Regions from separate parts of the Colwellia sp. SU-HH01217 genome, predicted to be linked through region 2. Evidence: predicted binding sites of a transcription regulator. Region 2 holds the regulator's gene; each other region holds the start of a gene.

Region 1 (3,744 bases), on a different contig from region 2:
CAAGCATACTCAGCTGCAAGTAATCGCTTCTAAAATCATGGCCCCACTGAGACACACAGTGAGCTTCATCAATGGCAAACAATGAGATAGTGAGTTGTGATAATAATGCTAAGGTACGTGACTGAATCAGCCTTTCTGGTGCTATATAAAGGATATCGATATTGCCACTTATTAACTGGCTTTCAATATCACTAACTTGCAAAGCTGATAAAGTTGAATTTAAAAAGCAAGCATTTACACCAACTTGGGCCAATGCATCCACTTGATCTTGCATTAAAGCAATAAGCGGTGAAATAACAACACCCACGCCTTTTCGCACTAACGCAGGTATTTGATAGCACAAAGATTTACCGCCGCCTGTTGGCATTAGCACTAAAACATCTTTACCGTCGATGGCTTGACTTACAATATCAGCTTGTTGTCCCCGAAATTCTGAATAACCAAAAGTATTTCTTAACAAGGATAACGCATGATTATTCGCTGTATTTGACATAAACAATTCCATTTAGGGGGAAGTTAGCAGTGCAGTTATTTAACAGAATTCACTTCGTCTGCTGTTAAATATCGCCATTGTCCAGGCTCAAGATCATCAGGTAAAACAATGTCTCCAATTTGCTCTCTGTGCAACCCTACCACTTTATTATAAACCGCAGCAAACATTCGTTTAACTTGATGGTACTTACCTTCAGTAATAGTAAGTAGTACTTCTTTATTCTGACCGTCTTCAATTATAACTAGCTCTGCTGGACGTGTTAGTGAAGCCTCCCCTTGTAATTGTACTCCGTTTTTAAATTGTTCGATGATCGATTCATCGAGTGGGTCTCTTAGCCATACACGATAAGTTTTTTTACACTGTTTTTTAGGTGAAATTATATTATGAGACCATCGTCCATCATCGGTAATTAATACCAAACCTGTCGTGTCGACATCTAATCGCCCTGCTATATGGAGATCAAACGCCTTATCAACATCAACAAAGTGTAAAAGCGAGGGGTGTACTTCATCAACATTTGAGCAAATAGTATCGAGTGGCTTATTCATCATAATGTAACGAGAAGTACGAGCAGTTAGCGTTTGACCATCAACACTTATATGATTATTTTCGTGAACTTGGGTGGCTGGATTTTTAACAACTTCGTTGTTAACTCTTACTTCCCCACTTTTTAATAATGATTTCGCCTCATTTCGGCTTAGTTCGGTGCTTTTACAAATAAATTTATCAAGGCGCATAATAATTAATAATAACGAGTAAAGAGAAGCTTTACGCTATTATCCTTGCTGATAGGAAAAACTGTCAATGAAATTTATAACGGTTATGAAAAAGAAAAGTGTCTAGGCATAAAAAAATCCCTAACAATTATATTGCTAGGGATTTTTAACACTGGAAAATGAAATAAGCACTCAATATTTGGTGCTTTAGCTGAGCTATTTACACCATGCGACGACGAGCAGCAATGCCCATTACAGCTAAACCAAATAATGCAATTGTTGTTGGCTCTGGAATGCTTGCAGCATCTAAGTTAGCAACAGATAAAGTGTTAGTTTGTTTATTGTCGTTAGTAAAACGAATTGAGCTGTTACCGTTACAACAGTCTTCTGCCCAATAAACATCAATTACTTGGCTGTCACGAGCAAGATCTGATAACGAAACAGTGAAAACATCTGAGTTACTCCAGTTGTTGCTCCACCATAAATTATCAGTACGGCTATCAACTAATAAACCGTCAACGTAAATAGCAGCGCCGTAACCCGCGTCTAAACCAAAATCAAATACCCAATTTGTAGTATATCTTTCTAAAGATAAATCAATTTGTAAATGACCAAAGGTGTTGTTACCTAAACGAAAACTATCAAGGTTATCAACAACATTACTAGTAATTGCTGAGCCTTGTGAAAGCCATGAGCTAGTAAAATCAGATGAGTCAACACCGTTATCGATAACGCGTGTTTCAAGGGTAATTAGTGTTGCGCTAGCATTTGCACAAGTAAAAGCTAATGCTAAGCAAAAAAGTTTGATGTTTTGTAAATTCATTACTGCTATCTCTTAGTAGATTAAAAAAATAAATTCACTCAACTAAGAGCAATAAACAAGCCAACTTGCAACACACTGTATTTATTAGATAAATTTTAAGCTAAAATACTTTATGTAAATTATATTGACACAATTGTACAATAAAATATATCGTCGTTTGTACTAACCGTATTTTTTAATTAAGCGACTGACATACCTGCTATTTGATGCCAATAACCATTACACTCCTTAACCGAATTAAGTTTTTGCTTAACAGGGTGTTCTAACTGTTTTCTAAATAGTGTTAATTGCCTGAACGCTTTTTCACTGTCAGCGCTCACTCTGGCAATATCTACACCTAAATTATTGAGCTCAGGTATTTCATTTATTAGGTTGTATTGATAGCCTGACATTGTTTGTATACCATTGAGTATAAATACTTTTTCATGCTCACGACTTCTCATCTCTCTACCTTGAGGGTACTTAATACAACAATATTGGCAATCATCTTTTGCGCGGTTTTCAGAGCGCGCGGTAAAACAACGAGCAGAATAAGCTAGCGGTAAATATCCCCAAGAAAAAACTTCACACTCGAATTGTTCTCTTATATTTTCATCTTCGGCTTGCTCTAGGATCTGTTTAAGCCAGTCACCTGATAATTCAACCGGCATTGTCCAACGAATCATCCCTTGTTTTAACAAAACTTTAAGCGTAGATAAATTATAACAATTAATTGCAGGGCCAGCGACAAAGGGCATCTTTAACTCATGCATCAGTTGCACAGCGCTAAGATCATTAGCTTCAACTAATAATTCACCGTTATCGCATAATCGTTTCATTACTTGTAACTCAGAAGGAGATTCGAGCAATGCCATGGTGGAAATAACAATTTGTTTATCTTGAAACTGAGTATCATTTATCAGTGTTTTCGCCATATTATTGGCAAGTTTAAGCCAATCTTTTGCTCTCAATTCTCTTCGTTTTGAGCAAACGGTTTCTCCTAAATAAATAATATCTGCTTGGCTACTGAGAGCCTTATGGTAAAAGTTTTCCACTTGTTGTTTAGGCCAAAAAAATAAACTAGGTCCGAGAGAAAATTTCATATTATTACCTTGATGATTAAATAGAGCTTATTGCCATTTACGGTGATAGGCACCAAGTGTGGTTTGCGATCCTTCAGATAAATTAGCCAGTGCTTGCATCCATCGTTCTGCCAGTTCAAATTTATTAGGGAAATGCTTAAAATGATCTAAAGCTTGTCGCCAAGTTTTGGTAACTTGCTCGACATAAGCAGGACTTCGCTGACGGCCTTCAATTTTCACTGATACTATACCCATTGAGGCAAGCTCTGGAATTAATGCTAAGGTATTTAAACTCGTGGGTTCTTCTAAGGCGTGATAAACCTTGCTGTCGACTTCAAACCTCCCTTTGCATAAAGTCGGATAACCTGCCTGCTCACCAGTTTGATAGCGATCAATTAATACATTATTTAAACGGCTTTCTAAACCTTGCTCTGTTTCTTGCCAACGCACATGCTTTGCTGGCGAACACGCACCAGCGGTGTTCGGTGACTCTCCTGTCATATAGGAAGATAAATAACATCGCCCCTCGGCCATAATGCATAAACTACCGAACGCAAACACTTCTAACTTAACAGGACTAGATTTTGCTAACTGCCTAACTTGCTGAACAGATAACACCCTAGGTAATACGATTCTTTGTACATCAAAATT
Region 2 (3,744 bases):
TGGCTAAATCTTACAAAAAACGTTTAGTGGTTAAGGATGTCAGCTTAAAAGTGGCAGCAGGCCAAATTGTCGGGTTATTAGGGCCAAACGGTGCAGGAAAAACCACGTCTTTTTATATGATTGTCGGTTTAGTTCCCAATGACAGTGGCAGCATTGTCTTGAACGATGAAGATGTTACTCTATCGCCGATGCATGAAAGAGCACGCAAAGGTATTGGCTATCTACCTCAGGAAGCATCTATTTTTCGAAAACTATCCGTCACCGAAAATATCATGGCGATACTTCAAATTAGAAAAGAACTAACAGAGGTTGAGCGTGATGAAAAACTCGCACATTTATTAGAAGAGTTTCATATCAGCCATATCAAAGATAATTTAGGTATGAGTTTATCTGGTGGTGAACGCCGACGGGTAGAAATAGCAAGAGCATTAGCTGCCGATCCCAAGTTTATCTTACTAGATGAGCCTTTTGCAGGTGTTGATCCTATTTCAGTAGGCGATATAAAAAAGATTATTATCCATTTAAAAGAGCGTGGTATTGGCATACTTATTACCGATCATAATGTCAGAGAAACTCTCGATGTTTGTGAACACGCTTATATTGTAAGTCATGGTGAATTAATTGCCGAAGGTAATGCAGAACAAATACTTGCGAATCAACACGTAAGAGATGTATACCTAGGTGAACAATTCACGTTATAGTGATGGAATACAAATAAGTAAATTTATTTTAAGAAAAGACACCTTTTCTCAATAACGTAAACTATGCTTTATTTAAACTAACTAGGAAATTTATAAAGGTAAATGCGCCCTACATTACAACTCCGTATTGGACAACATTTAACCATGACACCACAACTGCAACAAGCAATAAAGCTGTTGCAGTTATCAACGTTAGATCTCCAACAAGAAATTCAAGAAGCGCTTGAAAGCAATCCACTATTAGAAGTGGATGAAAGTGGACCGGCTTCAAACGAAAATAAAGCGGATCATATAGAAGAAGGTCATAACCCTTCTGCAAGTGCTAATGAAAGTAAAACGAGTGACGGTAGTGAAGACTCCACCCCAACTATCGATGAAATTAGTACAACAGAAGCTATGGAAAAGAATGACATTCCAGATGAGTTAAATATGGACACAACTTGGGATGATTCATATAGCGCAGGAACAGCTAGCTCAGGTGTCAGTAACTCAGCACCATCAGAAGATTACACCTACCAAGGTGAAACTCAAGACTCTATTCAAGACCATTTACATTGGCAAATGCAATTAACTCCTTTTAGCGACACTGATAGAGCTATTGCAACTGCAATAATTGACGCTGTTGATGATGCAGGATACCTCACCGTAAGCTGTGAAGACATTCTTGAGAGTATTGCCAAAGAGGATGTCGAATTAGATGAAGTTGAAGCGGTATTGAAACGTATCAATATGTTTGACCCAATCGGTGTTGCTGCTCGTTCAATTGCCGATTGTTTATTGATTCAATTGAACCAATTTGAACCGTCGACACCTTGGATAGCTGAGTGTAAATTAGTTATCAGTGAACATATTGACTTACTTGGCAGCCGTGATTACCGCCAACTAATGCGCAAAACCAAGTTAAAAGAAGATCAACTTCGGGAAGTTATTCGTCTTATTCAAACGCTTAACCCTCGTCCTGGCGATGCGGTCATTAAAAGTGATGATCAGTATGTCATTCCTGATGTTTCTGTAGAAAAGAAAAATGGTCGTTGGATGGTTGAACTCAATCCTGATACCGCACCTAAATTATCTATCAATCAGCAGTATGCGGCATTAACTCGGACGATGAAATCTTCCAGTGATAATCAATTTATTCGTTCTAACTTACAAGAAGCTAAATGGTTCATTAAGTCACTTGAGCAACGCAACGATACCTTATTGAAAGTCTCAAACTGTATCGTGCAGCGGCAACAAGGGTTTTTTGAGCATGGGCCAGAAGCAATGCGCCCTATGGTGTTAAATGATATTGCCGAAGCTGTTGATATGCACGAATCAACCATATCGCGTGTTACCACACAAAAATATATGCATACCCCTAGAGGAATTTTTGAACTCAAATATTTCTTTTCTAGCCATGTTAGCACTGAAAATGGCGGCGAATGTTCATCAACGGCCATCAGAGCCTTAATTAAAAAGCTGATTGCCGCAGAAATACCGTCTAAACCATTAAGTGATAGCAAAATAGCAGAGCTTTTAGCAGATCAAGGGATCAACGTAGCTAGAAGAACTATTGCTAAGTACCGTGAATCTTTAACTATTCCGCCTTCGAATCAACGAAAAAGTTTACTTTAATACTATTTGAAATTTTTAATTAATAAGGATCTCGTTTATGCAAATTAATCTTACTGGCCACCATGTTGAAATCACGAGTTCTCTACGAGAGTATGTCAATAACAAATTTTCTAAATTAGAGCGTCATTTTGATCAAATCAATAACGCCCACATTGTGCTCACTGTAGAAAAACTCAAGCAAAGTGCCGAGGCAACCTTGCACCTTAAAGGTAGTGAAGTTTTTGCTTCATCAGCGAATGAAGACATGTATAAATCGATAGACTTGTTAATAGATAAACTTGATAAACAAATTTTAAAATACAAAGGCAAAGTCAATCACCATTAGATTGGCACAAGCTCACAATCACTTTTTTATTTGCTGATCCTACCCAGTGACAGTAACTAAAAAGGTGTACCAATGAATATTGATAAACCGCAGAAATATATGATGAAGTTGCAAGATATCCTAACCAAAGACTGTACCCACTGTTTAGTGAGTATCCATAGTAAAAAACGTATTCTTGAAGAAGTTTGCTCCATTGCGGTTAATAAAATTTCCGGCTTAGATCAGCACCAGTTACTTGAAAGCCTAATGACCAGGGAAAGAATGGGTAGCACAGGCATTGGTAATGGAATCGCGATCCCTCACGGGCGTATTCAAAGCGACCAAAAAGTAGTGGCCGTATTAATAACCACTGAACAACCTATTGAATTTGATGCCATAGATAATCGCCCAGTCGATATTTTTATCGCACTCTTTGTTCCCGAGGATTGTTGTGAAGAACACTTAAGTACCCTGCAAAGCATCGCTCAACTCTTTAGTGATAAAAATAACTGTAAGCAATTAAGAAAATGCCGCGATAACGAGCAACTCTTCGACTTTATCCAAACAATCAGTTAGTTAATAAACCTTTACGCCCTTTTTAATTGTAGGTAACAATATGAAACTTATCATCGTCAGTGGTCGCTCTGGTTCAGGAAAGTCAGTGGCTCTTAGAGTGTTGGAAGACTTAGGATATTACTGCGTTGATAATATTCCTGTTAATTTACTTCCTGCGCTTATTCACACGGTTATTAACGATTATGAAACGGTTGCCGTCAGTCTAGATGTGCGGAATTTACCAAAAGATCCTGATGATATTTCCGAAATCATTGATTATCTTCCCAATGCCGTAGAGCTCAATATTCTTTATCTTGATGCCAATAATAATGATTTAATTAAGCGCTTTAGTGAAACACGCCGCTTGCATCCGTTAATTAAACAAAATGTCGCGCTTGATCAAGCCATTTCATTAGAAAAAAAATTATTAGAACCCATATCAACACGCGCTGATTTATACATCAACACCAGCGAATTAAGCCCGCATCAACTTGCCGATTTAGTAAGAGAGCGTGTGTTAGGTAAAAAGTCAGGTTCTATGGTCTTAGTTTTTGAGTCATTTGGCTATAA
Region 3 (3,744 bases), on a different contig from region 2:
GCCCAGATGAGCTTGCCGCCGACCAAATTTTAACAGGTGTGCGTCGACCAACAAAATCAGGCAACAGCCTGTTACTCAAAAGTTGAAAGGGATAATCGTCACGAAACCATAACGTTTCGTTCGTAGTCATGGCGTCTATAACTGCCGCTCGAAGTTGACGCTCACTTGGTAATAAAGTGCGCGCGACTAACTCACTTAATGACACAAGACTGAACTTAGCCATTAAAGGGGCTAGCCGGCTTTTCACCAAGTACTGTTTATTTTCACCGAGCACAATACCACATTGCTGCTCTAGAAAAGCTCTAAATTGATGATAGCTTTTATCATCAAGCTCACGTGCAGACACTATATTCCACTCACTTTAGTCAGGTAACTTCATTACTTAATTTATATTTACAAACACTAATACTAGGTTTTAGTTATTCATCAGAATCCATTTTCAACCATTTTTTAACTGCTGTGGCTAATTCGTCAGGATGAAACTTAGGGATAAAGTCATTGGCTCCCACTTTTTCAACCATCGCATTATTAAAAACACCACTTAAAGAAGTATGTAAAATAATAGGCATATCTCGCATTCGTTCATTTGCTTTAACTTCAGCTGTTAAGGTGTAACCATCCATCTCAGGCATTTCAATATCAGAAATAAGTAAGGCGACTTTATCACTAATACCGTTTTCACATGTTGCTTCAATCGCTTGTAATTGATCTAACGCATCTTGACCATTTTTAGCCAATATCATATTAATACCCAATGGCGTTAAAGCACGCTTTACTTGATTTCGAGCAACGGTTGAGTCATCAGCGATCATCACTAACTTATCACCTAAATCACTACCTACACTTTCATCAGCAACGTTTTCGCTTAATTCAGTAGAAACAGGGCTTATTTCATTAAGAATTTTTTCGACATCTAAAATAGACACCATTTCATTTTCAATTTCTGTAACAGCGGTTAAGTAACTCGATTTACCCGCACCTTCTGGAGGCGGCATTATATCTTTCCAGCTTAGGGTGACTATGCGCTCAACTCCAGCTACTAAAAACCCCTGCACACTACGGTTATATTCAGCAATAATAATAAAGCTGTCGGTCATGTCGGTTATAGGAGACCCCCCTGTAGCTTTACTTAAGTCGATAACCGAAATAGTTTGACCACGTATGTGCGCTATCCCTTTAATGTATTTATCTTGCTTGGGAAGTGAAGTTAATTTGGGGCATTGTAAAACCTCTCTCACTTTAAAGACGTTAATACCATAACGCTGACGACCAACTAACTTAAATAGCAAGAGCTCAAGTCTATTTTGTCCCACCATTTGGGTGCGTTGATTTACGGAGTCTAGAATACCTGCCATATAAACCTCGTTGTAGACTGCACAGATTATAATACATCGGCACAGTTCTTGATTATAAAAGTAAGAGTATCGTAAGTGTCTTTTTTTTGACACTTAGATTTATATAATTAAACGTACTCTCATTAGCTTAGCTTACGCCTATATTAAAGCATAGACGAGTATTCAAATTTACCTAAAATAGATTGTGAAAAATATGAGCAATATTAAGATTTTTATAACATTTTTAACAATAACTCTAGTATTTTTATCGAAAACTATCGAGGCAAAGACCGATAATGCCTATATTGAGAGCTTTGCAAAAAATTATTTAATAGAAAATATTGCCTCTCCTCCTAACGGAAAACTAACGATAAAAGTCGCTAATATTGATCCAAGAGTAGAGTTCGATGATTGTGAAACCCAATTAAAAGCAAATATACCGCAAAACTTTAATGGTAGAAACGTAAATATTAAAATAAGTTGTGATGATTCAACACCCTGGCATATTTATTTAGCCGCAAAAATAAATACAATGCTACCAGTTATAGTCGCTAAAAAATCGATAAACAAAGGCACTTTATTAGATAAATCACACGTGAAATTAGCCTATAAAGATAGCTATAAAATTCGAGGTACATTTTTAACAGACCTTAATAAAGTTATCGGCACGAAATCCGAAAGAAGAGTGAACAAGGGGCAGTTGTTAACCTTAAGAAACATTTGTATTGTTTGTGAAGGCTCTCAAGTTGCCATTATTGCTCAGTCAAAAAACTTCACTATTAAAACCAATGGCGAAGCATTGAGCAGTGGTAATATTGGCGAACAAATTAATGTAAAAAATAAACAGAGTGGTAAAATAATTACTGCTCAAGTAAAGGCTATTAACAAAGTGGTAATTAATTTATAATTTAGCTTAAGTTATCTACCCTCTAGCCGATAACAAGGTAGATGAAAAATACTTAATCGCCACAGGAATTTATTATGGCTATAAATATCAACAACTTGAATAACACCACACAAGTTAAACAAAAGCTTGAGCAACACAGTGATGTTAAACAAAAAGCAACACAAACACTGAATAATACTGAACAAACTAAACGTTCAAGCCAAGATTCAGTATCTATTACACCGCAAGCTAAACAGCTTAATGAGTTGCAGAAAAAAGCAAGCGCAGAGCCTGCAATTAATCAAAAGAAGATTGAGCAGCTACAAAAAGCGATTGCTTCTGGTGACTATAAAATTAATCCGGAGAAATTAGCTGCAAGTATTGCTAATTTTGAATTTAAACTGACTTAACGCTATTTAGTTGTTGTTATTCATCTTTGTTTAACCTGTAATATCTATATAGCGACTAAGTACTATAGGTTAATCCTCAATGACGACAGAACAAACTGCCCAACAACTGGTTGAAAAACAGTTAACACAATTGCTAACTTTAGAAAGTTTATTAACCACTGAAAAAGAAATACTTCAACAGCATAATCCTGATGCTTTAATTGAAGTTAGCCAGCAAAAAAATCTATTATTAATTGAAATCCAATCTCTAGACTCCGTGCTCAGTGTGCATACAGAGTTTGCTCAAAATAAAGCTGCGGGACTGTTTCAACAAGAACTTGAAGAAATAAAAGTCCGATTAACTCATTGCCAAGAGCTTAACTTTATAAATGGCCAAATTATTGAGCAGTCTCAACTTGCTGTTGAACGCATGAAAACCAGTCTGCTAGAAAATCATAATAAGTCAGCTATAACCTATGACGGTAAAGGTAAGAAAAGCGCAGGGTTAAGTAGTTTAGACTTAAAAGCTTAGATTAAAAAACTTAGTCTGAAGAACTGAGGCTGAATAACTTAGGCTAATAAATTAGGCTAATAAATTAACTACCTAAGTTGAAATAAATAGACTAGTCAATAAACAAAAAAAGTAAGCAGTTCTGCTTACTTTTTTATCATTCACTGTTTATAGCAATCTCATTAAATAGATCACCTAATTAATGAGATGGATATTCGTTAGTTTACTATCGTTAACCTAAAAATAGCGAACTTCTTTTATTTCTTTATTATTACTGCTGGCTAAATACAGTTGATATACTTTTTCAAAATCTAAACTTAACTCTGTAGTGTAAACATCACCAACAGGATAACTTTTCACTACTTTAGCGCCACGTATTAAGCCTTTAACAGAACTACTTAACTGATTGTCTTCCACCAATAAGTCTGCCACTGTCATGTTAGCACTAACTTGTTGTCCGTATACTTGTTCTGCCAGCTCAGCATAAGCGGCAACTTTAGACGCACTTATTGCCATTAACATACGTTGCGTTTCATGCTCTGATTTTTGTAAGCTAATTGGCGCATAACCAATCCCCAAAATAACAGGGAAAACATCAGGTTTAACACGTTGCCATTGAATATG
Region 4 (3,744 bases), on a different contig from region 2:
AGTTAACCACTAATGAAATACGAGGAATATCTAAACCACGAGCAACAACATCTGTTGCAACAAGGATTGATGATTTACCTGATTTCATTTGATCAATACAACGTTCACGCTGTGCTTGGTTCATGTCACCATTCAACGCCAACGCAGGGTAACCTGCTTTTTCAAGTTGCTCAGATACTTCAACAGTGTCGTTACGAGTGCGCACAAACACAATCATGGCATCATAATCAACGATTTCAGCAATACGTTCTAATGCGGTAATTTTTCTAATACCACTTACTTTCCATGCGAATTGAGTAATATTGGCTTTTTCTTTCTTAACAGCAGCCACTTTGATGTGCTCTGGACTTTTTAAGAAACGGTTAGCAATTTTACGGATACCAGCAGGCATAGTTGCCGAAAACAAACACATTTGTGTCGTATCTGGCACATGATCGAGTGTCCAAGTAATGTCTTCTAAAAAGCCCATATTAAGCATTTCATCAGCTTCATCAAGCACACACACTTTTAAGTCGTCTAATTTAAGGCTTTTACGACGTAAATGATCCATTAAACGACCAGGAGTACCAACAACAACCTGTGCGCCACGCTCTAATTGTTGAAACTGAGGGCCGTAAGATTGACCGCCATATAAAGTGGCTACGCGTAAACCTTTCATATTTTTACCGAAAGATTCTATAGCCTCAGCAACTTGCATTGCTAATTCACGTGTTGGTGCCAATACCATTAATTGAGGTTTTCTAATATTAGTATCTATTTTTGATAAGGCAGGTAAGCCAAATGCAGCTGTTTTACCAGTACCTGTTTGTGCTTCACCTAAAACATCTTTACCTTCAAGAAGGTGAGGAATTGTTTTTGCTTGGATAGGCGTTGAGGCAGTAAAACCTAATGTAGTTACTGCAGATAATAAGTTTTCAGGCAAGCCTAAAGCGTCAAAGCCGATAGCGGCATTGGTTTGATCAGTCATATTAATTTCATCTTCTCAAGGCAGGTGTCAGCGACAATACTAGAGAACTTCATTTCTTATTAGAAATAAATAATTTAGAAAAGCCAACCTGTAACCCGCGTACAAATACGAGGAAACCACCAGGAAGACTCAAAGCGTATTCTTACGCTACATTCTGCTAATACATAGGAATATTAGCTTGGGAAAGTCTATTGGGCGGTATATACCCCACTCATAAAGTAAGACTCATCTGATGAGCTCCTTACTAAAGCGCGCATTATACAGACTCTACTTGTATATGCAAGATAAAGCGCAAAATGAAGCTCATATTAATTAATTTCGCGCATTATTATCCAATAAACGAAACCTGAGTTATATAATTCAGTTTCGTTTATTGGGAGTTATATCGTTTATGCAAATTAACTAACTGTCAATTTCAAATTCGCCTTTAACATTTTTAATGCTTAAGCCACCAGAGCCTGACTCTACAACTTTTAAACCACCAATATCATTAACATCAATATCCCCAGAGCCATCTTCAATAATAACCATACCACTTGTATTAGAAACAATTAAATCACCTGAACCATCGTCCAAGTGAATATTACCTTCGACATGATTAACACTAATAGCACCAGAGCCATCTTCTATTTCAATATGCCCTTTAATTTCAGTTAAGCTCATTTCTCCAGAACCGTCATCAACACCAACATTACCTACCACTTTAGTCACTTCTATTCGTCCAGAGCCATCATCTATCGTTAAGTTACCTTTGATTTCACTAACAACTAATTCCCCTGAACCATCTTTAACAGAAACATCGGCATTTATTCCTTTAATTAAGATACCACCAGAGCCATCATCTACCTCAAGGAGTAAATGTTGAGGGACGATGATTTCAATATCTATATGAGCATTACTTGAAGAAACAGACCAATAATCAGAATGGCGTTTATTTTTGGCAACTAAATAAGCCGTTGAACCAGAATTGTCCAAACTAAGATCATAGTATTCACCGTCTTTAGAGGTAGTATAAATATCGGCTTTAACCATTATTTCAGTTAAGCCCGCTTCGCCAATTATTGTTAATGACCCAGCACCTGTTTCAACATCTAATGCCGTTAACGACTGTGTATCAAGCGTTAATTCTTTTTTTATATGCACAGTAGCTTGTGGAGTAGCTGCAATTACAATACAGCCATTAAGCATAAAGACAGTTGCGATAGTCAGCAGAGTTTTAGTCAAATTCATTGTTTTATCTCGATAATTTAAAAAAGTGTTAACAACTATTATCAATTATCACGCCAACATTAACCCCTTTATTAACAATAACTTAAAAAACACAAAAATAATAAAGTGTAATAAAACACATACTATTTAGCCTTTTAAACTAATAAGTAGCAAAATATTTAATGAATGCCAATGTCGCATATCCTAAGGTGGATTTAGTAAATGATGGCTAAAAATTAAGATTATGGTTTAAGTGCAAATGTTAACCATAGAGAAGTAAAATACTTAGAAAGTTGAAATGTATTGTAAAAAAAACCTACTCGCTATAAATTATTATTAAGTGGTGTTAAATCAATAATGAAAATAATGAAAATAAAGAAAATAAAGAAAACCAATGGTTTTACACTAATAGAGTTAGTGGTTGTAATAGTTATCTTAGGTATTTTAGCAGCAACGGTAGCACCAAAATTTATTAATATACAAGATGACGCACTTCAAGCGACCATGTTAACTATGAAAGGCGCAATAAAATCTGCAGAGTCGATGGTTGCATTAAAGATTATCACTCGCCCTGAAAATTTGAATGCCAGACAAAATAGGTACTCATTAGCCAACGGACAAAATATTGGAGTACGTGGCAAGCTACCTGATGGCCGTTGGAACCTCACCTTTACTCACCTAGTAAATTTTGAGGATATTTCGCAAGTTAACACCAATAATTGTAATGATGCGACATTAAAATGGTGTGTTAGACAACGAGGCCAAAACTGGTTTAACAGCAGAGGTTACGCCAACCTTGGTACAGGTCGAGGTTTTGTTATTTTTCCTTTTAGCAAAAACCTCAATCAAGACAACTGTTACGTTTACTACCTCAACCAAAACAATAATGCCACTCCAACCACCATTGCTCCCTCAATTGTTGGATCTGATTTTAGTGGTTGCTAATAGTGGCTATTCGGCGCGTTAATGTACGACGATAAATTATTCTTCACTTAATATTTCTGAGAAATTGGCCAATTTATCTAACACTAAACCATGAATCGATTTTTTAGGGTAACGCCCTGTTCGACTTAATTTTCCTGCATTATTATCCATTAATATTTCTAACGCTTGATCAATGTCTTCAACTGGGTAGATTGAAAAATCTCCCTGTTCAACGGCATTAATAACTTCTTGAGAAAGCATTAAATTAATCATATTAGTCATAGGGACAATAACGCCTTGATTTCCCGTTAATCCGGTATCTTTACAAAGACGATAAAAACCTTCTATTTTCTCATTAACCCCACCAATTGATTGCACTTCACCGTGTTGATTAATAGATCCTGTAATTGCGATGCCTTGATCAATGGGGAGTAGAGTAATTGCCGAAATTAACGCACAAAGCTCAGCCATAGAAGCACTATCACCATCAATATGTCCGTAAGATTGCTCTATGGCAATATTGGCCGAAATCGTCACAGGCAACCCTTGACCGTATTTGTGTCCTAAATACCCGGTTAGCAGCAGTACACCTTTTGAGTGAATAGATTTACCTAAATCTACCTCGCGTTCGATATCGGTAACTC

Evidence for each region. Region 2 encodes sigma-54, which starts transcription at its own class of promoters, with help from an activator protein. Its sites were predicted from a motif close to GTTGGCACGNNNNTNGNNT; they were not measured.
Region 1: the regulator sigma-54 is predicted to act here: its motif matches at 2,079-2,097, upstream of AC27G3_RS09065 (CCXG family PEP-CTERM protein).
Region 3: the regulator sigma-54 is predicted to act here: its motif matches at 1,391-1,409, upstream of flgA (flagellar basal body P-ring formation chaperone FlgA).
Region 4: the regulator sigma-54 is predicted to act here: its motif matches at 2,237-2,255, upstream of AC27G3_RS08525 (DUF4097 family beta strand repeat-containing protein).

Annotation. Positions count from the first base shown of each region.
Region 1 covers NZ_BAAJLX010000005.1:263,667-267,410, forward strand. The annotation lists gene recQ (DNA helicase RecQ) at 1-493, opposite strand, end outside; gene rsuA (16S rRNA pseudouridine(516) synthase RsuA) at 529-1,230, opposite strand; gene AC27G3_RS09065 (CCXG family PEP-CTERM protein) at 1,430-2,032, opposite strand; gene AC27G3_RS09070 (U32 family peptidase) at 2,212-3,114, opposite strand; gene ubiU (ubiquinone anaerobic biosynthesis protein UbiU) at 3,142-3,744, opposite strand, start outside.
Region 2 covers NZ_BAAJLX010000001.1:373,772-377,515, forward strand. The annotation lists gene lptB (LPS export ABC transporter ATP-binding protein) at 1-701, shown strand, start outside; gene AC27G3_RS01605 (RNA polymerase factor sigma-54) at 804-2,315, shown strand; gene hpf (ribosome hibernation-promoting factor, HPF/YfiA family) at 2,353-2,640, shown strand; gene ptsN (PTS IIA-like nitrogen regulatory protein PtsN) at 2,713-3,195, shown strand; gene rapZ (RNase adapter RapZ) at 3,236-3,744, shown strand, end outside.
Region 3 covers NZ_BAAJLX010000002.1:188,862-192,605, forward strand. The annotation lists gene AC27G3_RS03990 (CheR family methyltransferase) at 1-346, opposite strand, end outside; gene AC27G3_RS03995 (chemotaxis protein) at 420-1,355, opposite strand; gene flgA (flagellar basal body P-ring formation chaperone FlgA) at 1,549-2,241, shown strand; gene flgM (flagellar biosynthesis anti-sigma factor FlgM) at 2,316-2,630, shown strand; gene flgN (flagellar export chaperone FlgN) at 2,710-3,141, shown strand; gene AC27G3_RS04015 (LPP20 family lipoprotein) at 3,358-3,744, opposite strand, start outside.
Region 4 covers NZ_BAAJLX010000005.1:143,111-146,854, forward strand. The annotation lists gene AC27G3_RS08520 (DEAD/DEAH box helicase) at 1-967, opposite strand, end outside; gene AC27G3_RS08525 (DUF4097 family beta strand repeat-containing protein) at 1,370-2,197, opposite strand; gene AC27G3_RS08530 (type II secretion system protein) at 2,534-3,121, shown strand; gene AC27G3_RS08535 (Lon protease family protein) at 3,158-3,744, opposite strand, start outside.